3 regions of the Synechococcus sp. 63AY4M2 genome follow, and region 1 is predicted to be linked to each of the others. Evidence: riboswitches for the same ligand, from Rfam matches in the RefSeq annotation. Region 1 holds a riboswitch; each other region holds the start of a gene.

Region 1 (4,207 bases):
TCCTCTCCCCTGACGGTGTTGCGCCTGGCAGCGGCAGTGGAGCGGCACTCGGAACATCCTTTGGCCCAGGCGGTGGTGCAGAAAGCCGAAGCGGAAAAAATTGCCATCCCTCCTGCCCAGCATTTTCAGGCAAGGATAGGCAGTGGGGCAGAAGCCTGGGTGGAGGATCAGTGGGTCGGCATCGGTCGGCTGAGCTGGCTACAGGAGATGGGGATCCCTTGGGATCCCTCTTGGTCAGAGCGGGTTCAGAATTGGGAAAGCCAGGGCAAAACGGTGATCGGCGTGGCGCAATCCCACCGTCTGGTGGGGCTGTTGGCCATTGCCGATCCGCTCAAACCCACCTCTCCTGAGGCAGTGCAACAGCTGCAACAGATGGGTCTAGAGGTGATCCTGCTGACCGGGGATAACCCCACCACGGCCCAAGCGGTTGCTCGGCAAGCAGGCATTCAGCGGGTAATTGCCCAAGTCCGTCCGGATCAGAAGGCAGCTTACATACGCAGCCTAAGACAACCGCGACGGCGGGTGGCGATGGTGGGAGATGGCATTAACGATGCTCCAGCTCTGGCAGAAGCTGATGTGGGGATCGCCATCGGTACGGGTACGGATGTGGCGATGGCCGCCAGCGATATTACCCTCATGTCGGGGGATCTGCGGGGAGTCGCCACTGCCATTCAACTCAGTCGGGCCACCCTCAACAACATCCGCCAGAACCTCTTCTTCGCCTTTATCTACAATACGCTGGGGATCCCGATTGCCGCTGGGGCGCTCTATCCCTTTACAGGCTGGTTGCTCAACCCTATGCTGGCGGGGGCAGCCATGGCCCTGAGTTCCGTTTCGGTGGTCGCCAATGCCCTGCGCCTGCGACACTTTCAGCCCCCCAGACCAGCGGGCCGGCGTTAGGCCCTCTCCCAGGGGCAAGGGGGATTAGCGCGGCAACAGTTTTGCTGCCCTTTGAGCATGAGTCTGCCGTACCGCTCATGCCTCAGGGCTATCTTCTGGCAGACAAGGACATCCCCCCCAGGGGGCTTGGTGAACGACAAGCGGCAAGCTAACCTAAAAGGCTCAGGCAGACTGGGGAAAGCGCGGTGCAAATCCGCCACTGTGACGCAACTGTGATGGGATCCCTCCCTCAGCCAGAACACCCACCTGCCCTTGTCCTGTACCCCTTGCGATTCACAAGGAACGGAGTTTTTTGTGTTGGATGTCCTCAGTTTTTCCCCTCCCCGTGCGGTTGGGCAGTTTTCTTCTCCTGCCTTGCCCCTGTTGCTCATCGGCCATGGATCCCGTGACCCTGAAGGGCAGCAAGCCTTTCTGGAGCTGGCCCAAGTTTATCAATCCCTCACCCCCCATCGGCCGGTGATCCCCTGCTTTTTGGAGCTAGCCCAGCCCAGTATTGCCCAGGGGGTGGAACAATGCTTGGCCCAAGGGTGGCAGGAGATCGTGGCCCTGCCGCTGCTGCTTTTTGGGGCGCGCCACAACAAGTTCGACGTGACGGTGGAGCTGGATCGTCTGCAGGCCCTCCACCCGCAGTTGCGCATCCACTACGGCGGGCCGCTGGGGATCCGGGTCGAGATCTTGCAACTGTTGCGGGAGCGATTGGCCACTCTGCTGGCTGCCCAGCCGCAGCAGATCCCAGGGGCGGAAACGGTGTTGCTGTTTGTCGGTCGCGGCTCCAGCGATCCCGAAGCCAACGCCGAAGCCTGTAAGCTGGCCCGGCTGCTTTGGGAAGGATCCGGGTTTGCTGCCGTGGAAACCTGCTTTATCGGCATCACCCATCCCCGCCTGCCGGTGGGTCTGGAGCGGGCCCTCTCTTGGCAGCCGCGCCGGGTGGTTGTGCTGCCCTATTTTCTCTTTACAGGGGTGCTGGTGAAAAAAATCGAGGCGGCGGTGGAAGAACGGCGACGCCAATACCCCGAGATCGACTGGCTGATGCTGCCGGAATTGGGCCTTGTGGACGCGGTGCTGCACAGCCTGCAGCAACTGGAGCAGGAAGCTCTCCAGGGCCAAACCCTGATGAACTGCCACCTCTGCAAGTTTCGCCTGGCGGTGAGCGCAGAGCTGGGAGCGGGGCATACTCATCACCATGACCATGACTCCTATGGGCACGGATCCCATCACCATCACTCTCACCATCACCACAACCACGGCCATACCCCCGCAGCAGCAGCGGATCCCTGGGCCGAATTGCAGAGCTACCACCAGCGGGCTTGGCAAGTGCCCTAAGCGAGAAACAGAGGCTGCCGGCGGGATAAACTGAGATGCAGGCAGGCGATCTGTGAACCTGACCTCTGGTTCTCCTGCTCCGGTGGTTCTGCTAGCGAAAAAACAGAAACGATGATGTTCTCCCGCTCCTCTTGGGTCTCAGGTGCCGCTGCCGCGGGGAGCGGGATCTTTGTCTTCGCGTTGGTGGTGGGCCTGCTGGATCAGATCCTGCCGACCCTGCCCAAGGTTTCCCTGTCCTTGGCCGGGATCCCTGGGCTCCTGGCTGCAATTGGGGCCTCCTACGGGGTTTGGCGGCTGGTTCAGATGGGTCTGCAGTCGCATTCCTGGCCTGACTTTCGAGAATCGCTGTTGGCGGCTGTGTCTCCCTTTGATCCCGCCGATTATGGCGACAACCCTCGGCAACCCGAGGAGGATTCTCTCCCTTTGCAGTCGGTTGACGAGGATCCTCAAACCCAGATCCGCGATCGACAAATTCTTGATCAAGCTGAGCAGCAGACGGAAACTGAAACCGAAGTAAGCGAACACACTCAAGTAAGACTGCAGGGCGAGCAGCACCAGGATCAAGCTTCGCAGGCCAAGGCCCAACAGTTGCAGCCCCTACAAGAATTGTCATCACCTTCTTCCCCAAGCCCTGAGTCGGCAAAACCCACACCAGAGCCAGAGCTCAACCAAAAACTTCGCCAACTCCAGATGCAGGTCGCCACTCTGAAAATAGAACTGGAACTCCAAGAAATCCAACTGCAGCAGTTGGAGGTGAGGCGGACTCGGCTTCAGCAGCAGAAGCAGAAACTCAAGCACGTTCTGCGTCGCACGGCGTCCGAAAATCAAAGGCTGCGCTTCTTACAGGAGCAAAAAGCCCGGCAACTGGAGCAAACTCAGCAAGAGCTGCAAGCTTTGCGGGAGTCCTACCGCGCCTTGCAAGTTCTACAGGAAATAAGCTCCACCCTAACCCAAAACCCATCTCACGAAAGGGCGGAAACGGAGTCCTCTGGATCCTCCGACTAGCCGACCCGCTTTAGAACAAATACACTCCCCTCGCTGCCCCGACCCAGCCGCAAGTCTTCATCCAAATAGGTGATATCCAGCCAACCCGTTGGCTCGCGGCGGCGAACGTCGATCTGCACCGCCGGGATCCGTTTGGGATCCCGCTCGAGCAGATAGAGAAAACTCTCGATCTCGTAGCTCATCAAGGCCTGGGATCCGAGCACCAAGCGCTCGAAAATGACCCTGACCCGGCATTCCGACTCTGGGTAGAAGCGGGCCGCCACCGCCACAACTCCCCGGGGCAGCCAAGCCTGCAGCCAGCCGGATCCCTGGATCTCCGCCACGTTAAAGACCCGCCCAGCTTTGGCCCGAATGCACTGGTAGATCTCGCCGGTGGTCAGAAGGGGCAACTGGGCCAGCCGCAGCAGGTCTGTGCTGGTGGTAAATAGGGTAAGCCAGTTCCCCTCCAACTGTTCAGGAACAGAGGTTGGCCTGGGGGTGGGGTTGAGCGCCTCCAAAGCAGCAATGTGAGACAAGATCTGGGCTTTCTGGTCAGGGGAAACCTTCCGGCCTCGGTCAGCCCCCTCCAGCAGGCGCAACAGGGCCAGCTTTTGCTCAGCCAAAGACTCAGGCATGGGCACACTCCACAGGCACCGGCCCTATTCTAGAGAACACGGGATCCCTCTGCCCTCAACCCTCCGCTTCCACCGGCTTCAGATTTAGATTTATTAGATCCGCCACCTGCTCGTACCCCAAGCCGGCCCGCACCAGCAGCGGCTCCGGCCCCGTGAGATCGATCACCGTCGAGACCTGGGCCCGATAGGGAGCCTCGTCATCCAGCACCAAATCCACCTGTTTCTCCAACTGTCGCATTTCCTCGGCGGTAAAGATTCCCCCCTCTTCCCAATCCCCAGCAGAGTCAAAACCCACCTCCAAAGAGCCGACGGGATCCCCGCCCAGCTTGGCCGAGGTGGAGACGATGGGATTGCCCAGCTCGGCC
Region 2 (4,207 bases), 1.7 Mb from region 1:
CCGCTGCCGGACGACCGCCCCGCCATTTTTGTGGATGCCGCCAATGGCAGCGATACCCAAGGGGATGGATCCCGCAACAACCCCTTCAAGACCATCACCCATGCCATCAGCCGGGCGCCAGCCGGCAGCATCATCCAGCTTCTGCCGGGGGTGTACAGCGCAGAAAGCGGCGAAGTCTTCCCCATCCGCCTCAAGGCCGGCCTTATCTTGCGCGGGGACGAGTCCACCTTGGGAGAGGGCTACCTGATCGATGGCGGCGGCACCTACATGAGCCCGACCTTGGCCCGGCAAAACGTTGCCCTGCTGGCAGAGACCGGCTCAGAGGTGCGGGGGGTTACCCTGCGCAACCAGGGTCGGCGCGGCTACGCCCTCTGGGTAGAATCGGCTTCCCCGCGCATTCTCAACAACAGCTTTGTGGGCAGCATCCACGACGGCATTTTCATCGCCGGCGCCTCCAACCCCTGGATAGAAGGCAACCGCTTCTACAAAAACGGGGCCAACGGCATCTCCGTCTTGGGCACCTCCCAGCCCACCATTGTCAACAACCTCTTCCAAGAGACCGGCTTTGGCCTCACCATCGACCAGCGCTCGGCGCCGATTGTGCGCAACAACCGCATCCTGCAAAACCGCACCGGCATTGTGGTCGGCGGCAGCGCCCGTCCCATCCTGCGCAACAATCTCATTGCCCGCAACCTGGAGACTGGCCTGACAGCTATCACCACCGCCCAGCCAGATTTGGGCACGGCTTCGGATCCCGGCAACAACATCTTTGAGGGGAACGGCCAGTACGACATCCACAACGCCACCCGCGGCCTGCGCCTCAACGCCAATGGCAACCAACTGGCCGGCAAAACCAAAGGGGAGCTGGATCTGGCCGGCCAGACCACGGTGGCTGCGCTGCCCAGCAACGCCCCGCCACCCATTGCGGCAGGCGGCTTGACGCTGCCCACACCTCCGCAGGCCGAGCCTCCGGCTCCCAGCAGGGATCCCCAGCCGGCGGCGGCCTCTCCCACCTTGCCGGTGGTGACGGTGCCCCAATCGACTGCCCCCGTTCCCCCTCCTGCAGCGGGATCGGGAGGGCGCATTTTGCCCAGTGCCCCCCCTCAGCCGGCAGGCGCTCAACCCCAGGAGTTTGTTGCCGTCCCCTTCACCCCCGATGGCTCCACCACGCCTGCCCAACCGGTTGAGCCTGCTCCTGCCACTCCCGTCCGCCAGCAATCTGTGGCTCCTCTCACGGATATTACTACCCTCCTGCCACCCCCGGCTCGCCGACAAGCGGGCAGCAGCCCAACAACCCCCCCTGTTCCCGTTGCCGCGGCTCCAGAACCGGCGGTAGCCCCAGCAGAGTCGGCCACCCGCTTTCGTGTGCTGGTGACCCCCAAGGGCAGCGACGATTTGCAGCGGCTGCGGCAGCTCGTCCCCGAAGCGGTGGAGACCGTGTTCAACGGCAGGAGGGTGCTGCAGGCCGGCCTCTACGACAGCCGCAGCCAGGCCCAGTCAGTCTTGGATCGGCTGTTGGACGCCGGCTTTGACGCGGTGGCGGAGATGATCTTCCGTTGACCTCACTGCCCAGGGATCCCCCCCGGCAGGATAGGAACTCCCCAGCAGGGAATGTATGATGCCTAGCACGGCTTTTTCCAGAGCAATGGGGAGGAAAGCCGTGCCGTCAGGTTGTCCTGGGGATCAGCCAGGGCAAGCAATGGGGAAAGTCCGGTGCAAATCCGGCGCTGTGCCGCAACTGTGATGGGCTGAGGCCCTCAGTCAGGATGCCCGCCTGCGGCTTTGGCTCAAAGCTTAGCCCTTCCGCGTCGCACGGAAGCAGGAGCAACCGGATGAAAGTAACTGTATGTCTCAGCCTTGGGCTGGGGATCTTGAGTTTGGGGATCCCGGCCTGGGGGCAGGCAATCTTGGATACCGGCCTCAGCGCCGAGATTTTGAATCAACCCGTCACCACCCCGTTTCGCCGTCCCGGCCTGCTGCGAGAGTCTTCCCGCCCAGTCTATGTCATCACCCGCCAGCAGATGCGCCAGCAAGGGGCAAGGACGGTGCAGGAAGCCCTGCGCTACTTGCCCGGGATCCTCAGCAATGGCACAGCGGGAACTCAGTTGGGAGCTCTTAGCTCTCAATTCATGCGAGGGGCGCGAACGGCGCAGGTATTGGTGCTCTTGGATGGCCGCCCTCTCAACGATCTGGGTTTTTTCGGGGGGTTTGACCTCTCGCAAATCACCACCGATGTCGTCGAGCGAATTGAAGTCTCCCCCGGCGGCGGCTCTACCCTGTACGGCTCAGACGCCGTTGGCGGCGTGATCAACATCGTCACGGTGGAGCCGCAGCCAGAAACGGAGACGGTGCTGGAAGCGGCGGTCGGCAGCTACGGTCTCAATGAGCAAGGGATCCAAAGTCGCGGCCAAGCCCAGGATCTGGGCTGGGTGCTCAGCTATCGCCGTCTGCAAAGTAACAACGACTTTCCCTTTGCCATTGAGCGGCTGGGCAAGTCAGGCAGGCGGGAAAACTCGGCGGTGGAGTACCACAACTTGCAGGCCAAGCTCACCTGGCAACTGGCCGAAGATCAAGTCCTAACAGCCAACGCCCTCTACCTCAACAAAGCCTTTCGCGTGCCCGGTAGTGTAGAGTTTCCCTCTCCCGACGCAGAGCAAAACACCAACGATCTGCTGCTGGATCTCAGTTGGCTGTGGACTCAGGAAACAGGATCCCTGCAGGCAAGAGTCTTTTTGGACGATCTCAACTACCGCTTCAGCGCTCCGCAAAGCCAGGGATCCCGCGACGTCATCTTGCGCAATGGCTGGGGATCCCAGCTTCAATATGCTTGGCAGGCCGGCGAAAACCTAGAGGGAGTTTTGGGGGCAGATTATCGCTCTATCTCAGCCCGCAATACGACTTTTTCTTTTGCCAGGGGTTCTGCCAATATCAACTACGACGATACGGTTAACCAGGGGGCCCTGTTTGCCCGCCTGGACTACAGCCCGGATCCCCAGTTCCACCTCGACCTGGGCATCCGTCAGGACTTCAGCAGTTTGGCCAACGGCTCGGCCACCTCGCCGGCTGTGGGGATCCGGTGGGCAGTTGCCGAGGGAACTACCTTGAGGGCCAGCTACGCCGGCAGCTTTCGCACTCCCTTGATCTCGGAATTGTTCTTTCGGCTGCGCGGCTTTTTTGAAGTGGATGGCAACCCCAATCTCCGCCCAGAGCGAGGGGAGAGCTTGGACATCGGCCTGGATCAAACCTTGGGAGATTTTGGCCTGCTGCGCTTAACTTTTGCCCACAACCGCATCCGCGATGGCATCACCTTTGTCAGCCTTGGGCCGCGCCGGGGAACCTATGAAAATATCGGGCTGGTCGAATATACCGGCCTGGAAGCGGCTTTAGATTTGCGTTTGGGGGAAAACTGGACGCTTTTTGCCAACTATACCCTCAATGATCCCATCATCCGCGCTGCCCTTAACCCGGCCACAGTTGGCAAAGAGCTAGCCTTTGTAGGAGCCGATAGCTTCAATCTAGGCCTAAGCTACCGCCACGAGCAGGGCTGGTACGGCTCGATTTTGGTCCATCACATTGGGAGCTTTTTTACCAACAATGCCAATACGGAATCCCTGCCAGGCTACACCACCGTGGCTCTGCGCGGCGGGATCCCGTTGGCTGAGGCCCTGAGCCTAGAGTTGGGGATCGACAACCTGCTGGATGAGCAGTATGAAGTTTTCCCCGGCTATCCCGGAGTTGGCCGCACGCTGAGGGTGAACTTGCGGGGGCAATTTTAGCGATATCCCAGGCTGTTTTTAACTCTCCGGCTGACCACTTTTAGCGAGAACTTTCCAAGTTGATTGTCTGCTTTACGGTTTAGTTTGGATGCAACTTATGGCGATCTCAACCAACTCTCTATCTCCTAACTTTTCTCCATCGACAACTTCGGCTCAAGCTGAGGCCGAACATTACCTCTGGATCTGCACCACCTGCGGATCTCGCTGGGTGAACGGCCAAAAAGAAGGGACTAGCAAAGGAGAAATGCTCCTGGCCGCCTTGCAATCGCAAGTGCTCAATTCCCAATTGCACCTGAAGCCAGTTGCCTGTATGAGCGGCTGCAGCCATGCCTGCGTGATTGCCCTAGCAGCCCCGGGGAAGATGACCTATGTCTTTGGCGATCTCGATCCAAAAGATGTAGAGCCAATCTTACAAACGGCGGAGCTGTATT
Region 3 (4,207 bases), 730 kb from region 1:
AGAACTCCAGGATCCCGTCTCGCGTCCATTCGTCGTAGGCGCGGGCTACCGATTCAGGAGAGCGGTACTTGCGGGCGGTCAACAGGTAGGCTCCCAATCCTATAGCTAGGAGCAGGACTAGGCCCCAAAAAACCCAGAGTGTTGGATTCATTAGAACTACCTTGAGATGGCTAGAGGTGGCAATTGATGATTGTTGCTGCGGTGGCAACAGACACAGCGGGGATCCCTTCTGGCCTCCGTTGATCCAGCGGAGCAAAGCCCCACTCTCATCTTGCCCTATTTGCCAGCTGCAAGGCGGCCTAGGAGTGTCGTAGCCGCACGGTTGCCCGCGGAGGAGACGCTGGCCTGAGCAACCTTGCCGGGGGCTAGGTGGCCTGGAGCTCCTCCCTTAGACGCTGAGTGGCTGCCACCATGTTTTTCAGGGCAGGGATCACTTCCTCCCAGCGGCGGGTTTTTAGGCCGCAGTCGGGGTTGACCCAGGTTTGCTCTAGCGGCAAGTGGGCCACTCCCAGGCGCAGTTGCCGGAGAATCTGCTCGGTGTCGGGCACCGCCGGGCTGTGAACGTCGTAAACGCCGTTGCCTACCTGGTGGCGATAGCCGGCTTGGGCAATCTGCAGCAAGGTTTTGTTGCTGCTGCGGCTGTTTTCGATGGAGAGGACGTCGGCATCCAGACGCTCGATGTGCTCGATGATGTCCCCGAACTCCGAGTAGCACATGTGGGTGTGGATCTGGGTTTCGGGCTTGGCGCCAGCGGTAGTCAGGCGGAAGGCCTCCACCGCCCAACTTAAGTATTCTGGCCAGCGCTCTTTTTTCAAGGGCAGCCCCTCTCGCAGCGCTGGCTCGTCCACCTGCACCATCGCGGCTCCGGCAGCTTCCAAGTCGGCCACCTCTGCCCGCAGGGCCAGGGCAATTTGCAGGGCCTGCTCGCGACGGGAAACGTCAACGCGGGGGAAGGACCAGTTGAGCATGGTTACCGGCCCTGTCAGCATCCCCTTGACCGGCTTTTGAGTCAGAGATTGGGCCACCTTGAACTCCCGCACCGTCATGGGGCGAGGGCGAGACACGTCGCCGTAGAGAATGGGGGGACGCACGCAGCGGCTGCCATAGCTCTGCACCCAGCCGTGCTCGGTAAAGGCAAAGCCCTGCAGTTGTTGGGCGAAGTATTCCACCATGTCGGTGCGCTCGAACTCACCATGCACCAGCACATCCAGGCCAATTTCTTCTTGGATGCGGATGCACTTGGCAATTTCGGCGTCGATGGCAGCTTCGTATTCGGCCTGGGAGATCTCGCCCTTTTTGTACTTGACCCGCCACTGCCGGACTTCGGGGGTTTGGGGAAAAGAGCCGATGGTGGTGGTCGGCAGCGGTGGCAGCTTGACCTGCCGGCCTATACGCTGCTCGTAGGGAAGGGAGCGCTGGAAGTCCTGCGCCGTCAGGTTAGCCAAGGCCTGGCGCACTGTAGAGTTGGGGGGATTGAAGTCCTGGAAGGCCTGCCACTGCTGCTCCAGCTCCTGCTGCTGGGCGGCGGTGTCTTCGCCGTTGAGGGTGCGGGCCAGCAGAACCACCTCGGCCAGCTTCTGCTCGGCAAAGCTGAGAACATTGCGCAAAGGCTCTGGCAGGTGGGTTTCCAGAGCAGCGTCGTGGGGCACAAATTGGAGCGAGCAAGAAGGCTGCACCCGCAGGTTGGGGGCTAGGGCTTGCAGCTCTTGCAGAGTGGCCAGAACGGCTTTGGGCTGGATCTGCCAGATGTTGCGCCCGTCCACTACCCCCGCCCCCAGGATCTTGTCGGCGGGGAAGCCGTGGGCTCTGACCAGTTCCAGGTTGTGGCCGCGGGTGAAGTCGAGGCTGAGGCCAGCTACCGGAAGCTCCACCGCCCAGGGGTAAGTCTCCCCCAAGTCGTCAAAGTAGGTAACCAGGTGGAGAGGGATCCCCACGCTTGCAAGCCAGCGGTAGGTCTGCTCCACCGCTTCCTGAAGACTTTTGCCTTCGCTGGTCACCAAGATGGGCTCATGGACTTGCACTTCCCGGATCCCCAGGCGCTGCAGCTCCTGCAAGAGTTCTCTGTAGAGAGGAAGCAGCTTCTCCAGATCCCCCCGCAACTCGCCAGAGCGCTGGCTTAGAGCAAGAAGGGTAACCGGACTGAGGAGGACGGGGCTGGTGCGGTTTCCTAGGATCCCTTGCGCCCGTCGCACCGTGGCCAGGAAGTCGTCGAAATGGGCCTGAGGGATCGCGTCGGCCTCAATTTCCGGCACCAGGTAGTGGTAGTTGGTGTCAAACCACTTGGTCATTTCCAAGGCCGGCAGCCCCTCCTGCCCCCGCGCCATGGCAAAGTAGCGCTCCAGGCCTGATAAGCTCTGAAACCGGGAGGGAATCAGCCCCAGCCAGGTGGCCCAGTCCAAAACGTGGTCGTAGAGGGTTTGATCTCCTACGGCAATGTGGTCGAGGTTGGCCTGTCGCTGGGTTCGCCAGGCCTGACTCTCCAGATCCTGCAGCGTCGCCAACAAGGCTTCCGCCTCCAGGGTGCCGCCCCAAAAGGCCTCCAGGGCTTTCTTCAGCTCGCGGCGCTTGCCCATGCGGGCATAGCCTAGGGTTTGAGTTTCAATGGCCATAAGGTACCTTGTCCTGAATCGAATTCGGTAATTGAGGTTGCCGCCAGTTGTCATCCAACCTAGGCAGCAAGAGATGGCCGCCGACATGCCTATCGGTGGCATCCCGGCAGAAGGTTTTCCCTAGGCCAGGAAACCTGCCGGAGCTGTCAAGGCGTTCCTTCACCCTGGCGGCTTGCCCACTCTGCACAGGGGGATGCCCAGAGGACTCTTTTGTGCAACCAAAGCGAGCAACCGTCCTCCTAGCTGCCCCTGAGCTATCTGCTCAGCTCTCTTGTCCGCGCTTTTGACTGAGTGCCTACGATCCGAGAGCGTCGAAAATCCGTAAGCAGGCCGATGAAAAAACTTCGAGACGGGAACGGGCTAACGTCAAAATGGGGAGCATATCTGTACCTCGCAGATATGGTGAACTGTGGAAAAACCGCCGGCGGGCATTCTGACTTGCTCAGTTTTGGAGGGGCTGGCTTGCGTTTCAAGGCCTCTTGCAACAACGAACTAGGGATCCCAAGTCCAAAACCGGCTCACAGCTGCGGGACAGCGGCAGATTCTCACTGCACTTTCCCCGTTGCCTCTGACGGCTGATCCCCGTCAGAACCGACAGTAGACTTTATCCTATCACTGGTTTTAGCGGGACTGGGCGGATTTGAACCGCCGACCTAGCGCTTAGGAGGCGCTTGCTCTATCCAGGCTGAGCTACAGCCCCAGGTCAGGTACCTCACTGATACTAGCAGAGAGGCTAGGGGGTATCGCCGCAAGGCTGCCGAGCAATAGCGTTCTTATGGAATTGCTGGAACAAAGGCTTTGCTTTCTGACACAAAACCCAACGCGGCGGCTCACCCCAGTAGTACTCTTTTTTCCAAATGGGCAAGCGCTCCTTGATTGCATCAATGATGTAACGTGCTCCAGCAAAAGCGGCGCCGCGATGTTCAGCTGTAGCACCAACCCAAACCGCAATATCACCAATTGCAAGATGACCCTGGCGGTGACAGGCAACAGCACCGCAGAGGCCAAACTTGGCGTGGGCTTCTCGGAGGATCTTCTCGCCCTCCTTCTGGGCAAGGATCTCGTAGACTTCGTACTCCAAGCTGAGAACAGGTTTGCCCTGGCTGTGGTTGCGTACCCAGCCCTCGAAGGTTACTAAGGCACCCGCTGTGTTATTGACGAGCAAACGACTGAGTTCAGCTGGCTGGATGGTGCTATCCACAATTAGAAAACGCAGCATTTAGCCCCCACAAACTGGTGGAATGAAAACTACCAAGGCACCTTCATCTATCGGCCTAGTCAAGTCACAGAACTCATGATTGACAGCAACCTTAACGTCCTCCGCTGCTAGCGAAAATCCATACTTTGCTTGCAGCTGCTGATAGAGCTCTAGGTAGTTTGCTGCACTGGTTTGCAGCACTTCGCTGCTCCGCTGAGCCTGTTCCCGCAGCACTGCTACATATTGAATTGTTACGGTCTTACTTAGGACAGATTGAGTTACCATGGCTGCAACTACCCCAAACGGATTGGAAAGTGGCATACTCCTCGGCGGTATTGACGTTCATGAGCTCGACCTCATGGTTGGGGGTAACTAGGGTGCAGGGCTGCCTGCTGAGGAT

Evidence for each region. Region 1 has a riboswitch for cobalamin ahead of SYN63AY4M2_RS09675 (sirohydrochlorin chelatase). Riboswitches for the same ligand answer to the same signal wherever they lie in the genome.
Region 2: linked by a shared signal. The riboswitch ahead of SYN63AY4M2_RS02230 (TonB-dependent receptor) and the one ahead of SYN63AY4M2_RS09675 (sirohydrochlorin chelatase) in region 1 are both predicted to bind cobalamin.
Region 3: linked by a shared signal. The riboswitch ahead of metE (5-methyltetrahydropteroyltriglutamate--homocysteine S-methyltransferase) and the one ahead of SYN63AY4M2_RS09675 (sirohydrochlorin chelatase) in region 1 are both predicted to bind cobalamin.

The regions. Positions count from the first base shown of each region.
Region 1 covers NZ_AXUX01000001.1:2,178,629-2,182,835, reverse strand. Annotated here, with positions in the region: gene SYN63AY4M2_RS09680 (heavy metal translocating P-type ATPase) at 1-900, shown strand, start outside; cobalamin riboswitch at 1,029-1,165, shown strand; gene SYN63AY4M2_RS09675 (sirohydrochlorin chelatase) at 1,195-2,223, shown strand; gene SYN63AY4M2_RS09670 (hypothetical protein) at 2,335-3,228, shown strand; gene SYN63AY4M2_RS09665 (PAP/fibrillin family protein) at 3,225-3,842, opposite strand; gene SYN63AY4M2_RS09660 (L-threonylcarbamoyladenylate synthase) at 3,898-4,207, opposite strand, start outside.
Region 2 covers NZ_AXUX01000001.1:481,154-485,360, forward strand. Annotated here, with positions in the region: gene SYN63AY4M2_RS02225 (DUF1565 domain-containing protein) at 1-1,560, shown strand, start outside; cobalamin riboswitch at 1,652-1,793, shown strand; gene SYN63AY4M2_RS02230 (TonB-dependent receptor) at 1,833-3,776, shown strand; gene SYN63AY4M2_RS02235 (DUF1636 domain-containing protein) at 3,874-4,207, shown strand, end outside.
Region 3 covers NZ_AXUX01000001.1:1,451,416-1,455,622, reverse strand. Annotated here, with positions in the region: gene SYN63AY4M2_RS06425 (methyltransferase domain-containing protein) at 1-151, opposite strand, end outside; gene metE (5-methyltetrahydropteroyltriglutamate--homocysteine S-methyltransferase) at 366-2,609, opposite strand; cobalamin riboswitch at 3,015-3,220, opposite strand; tRNA gene SYN63AY4M2_RS06415 (tRNA-Arg) at 3,235-3,309, opposite strand; gene SYN63AY4M2_RS06410 (molybdenum cofactor biosynthesis protein MoaE) at 3,343-3,828, opposite strand; gene SYN63AY4M2_RS06405 (MoaD/ThiS family protein) at 3,829-4,092, opposite strand; gene moaC (cyclic pyranopterin monophosphate synthase MoaC) at 4,067-4,207, opposite strand, start outside.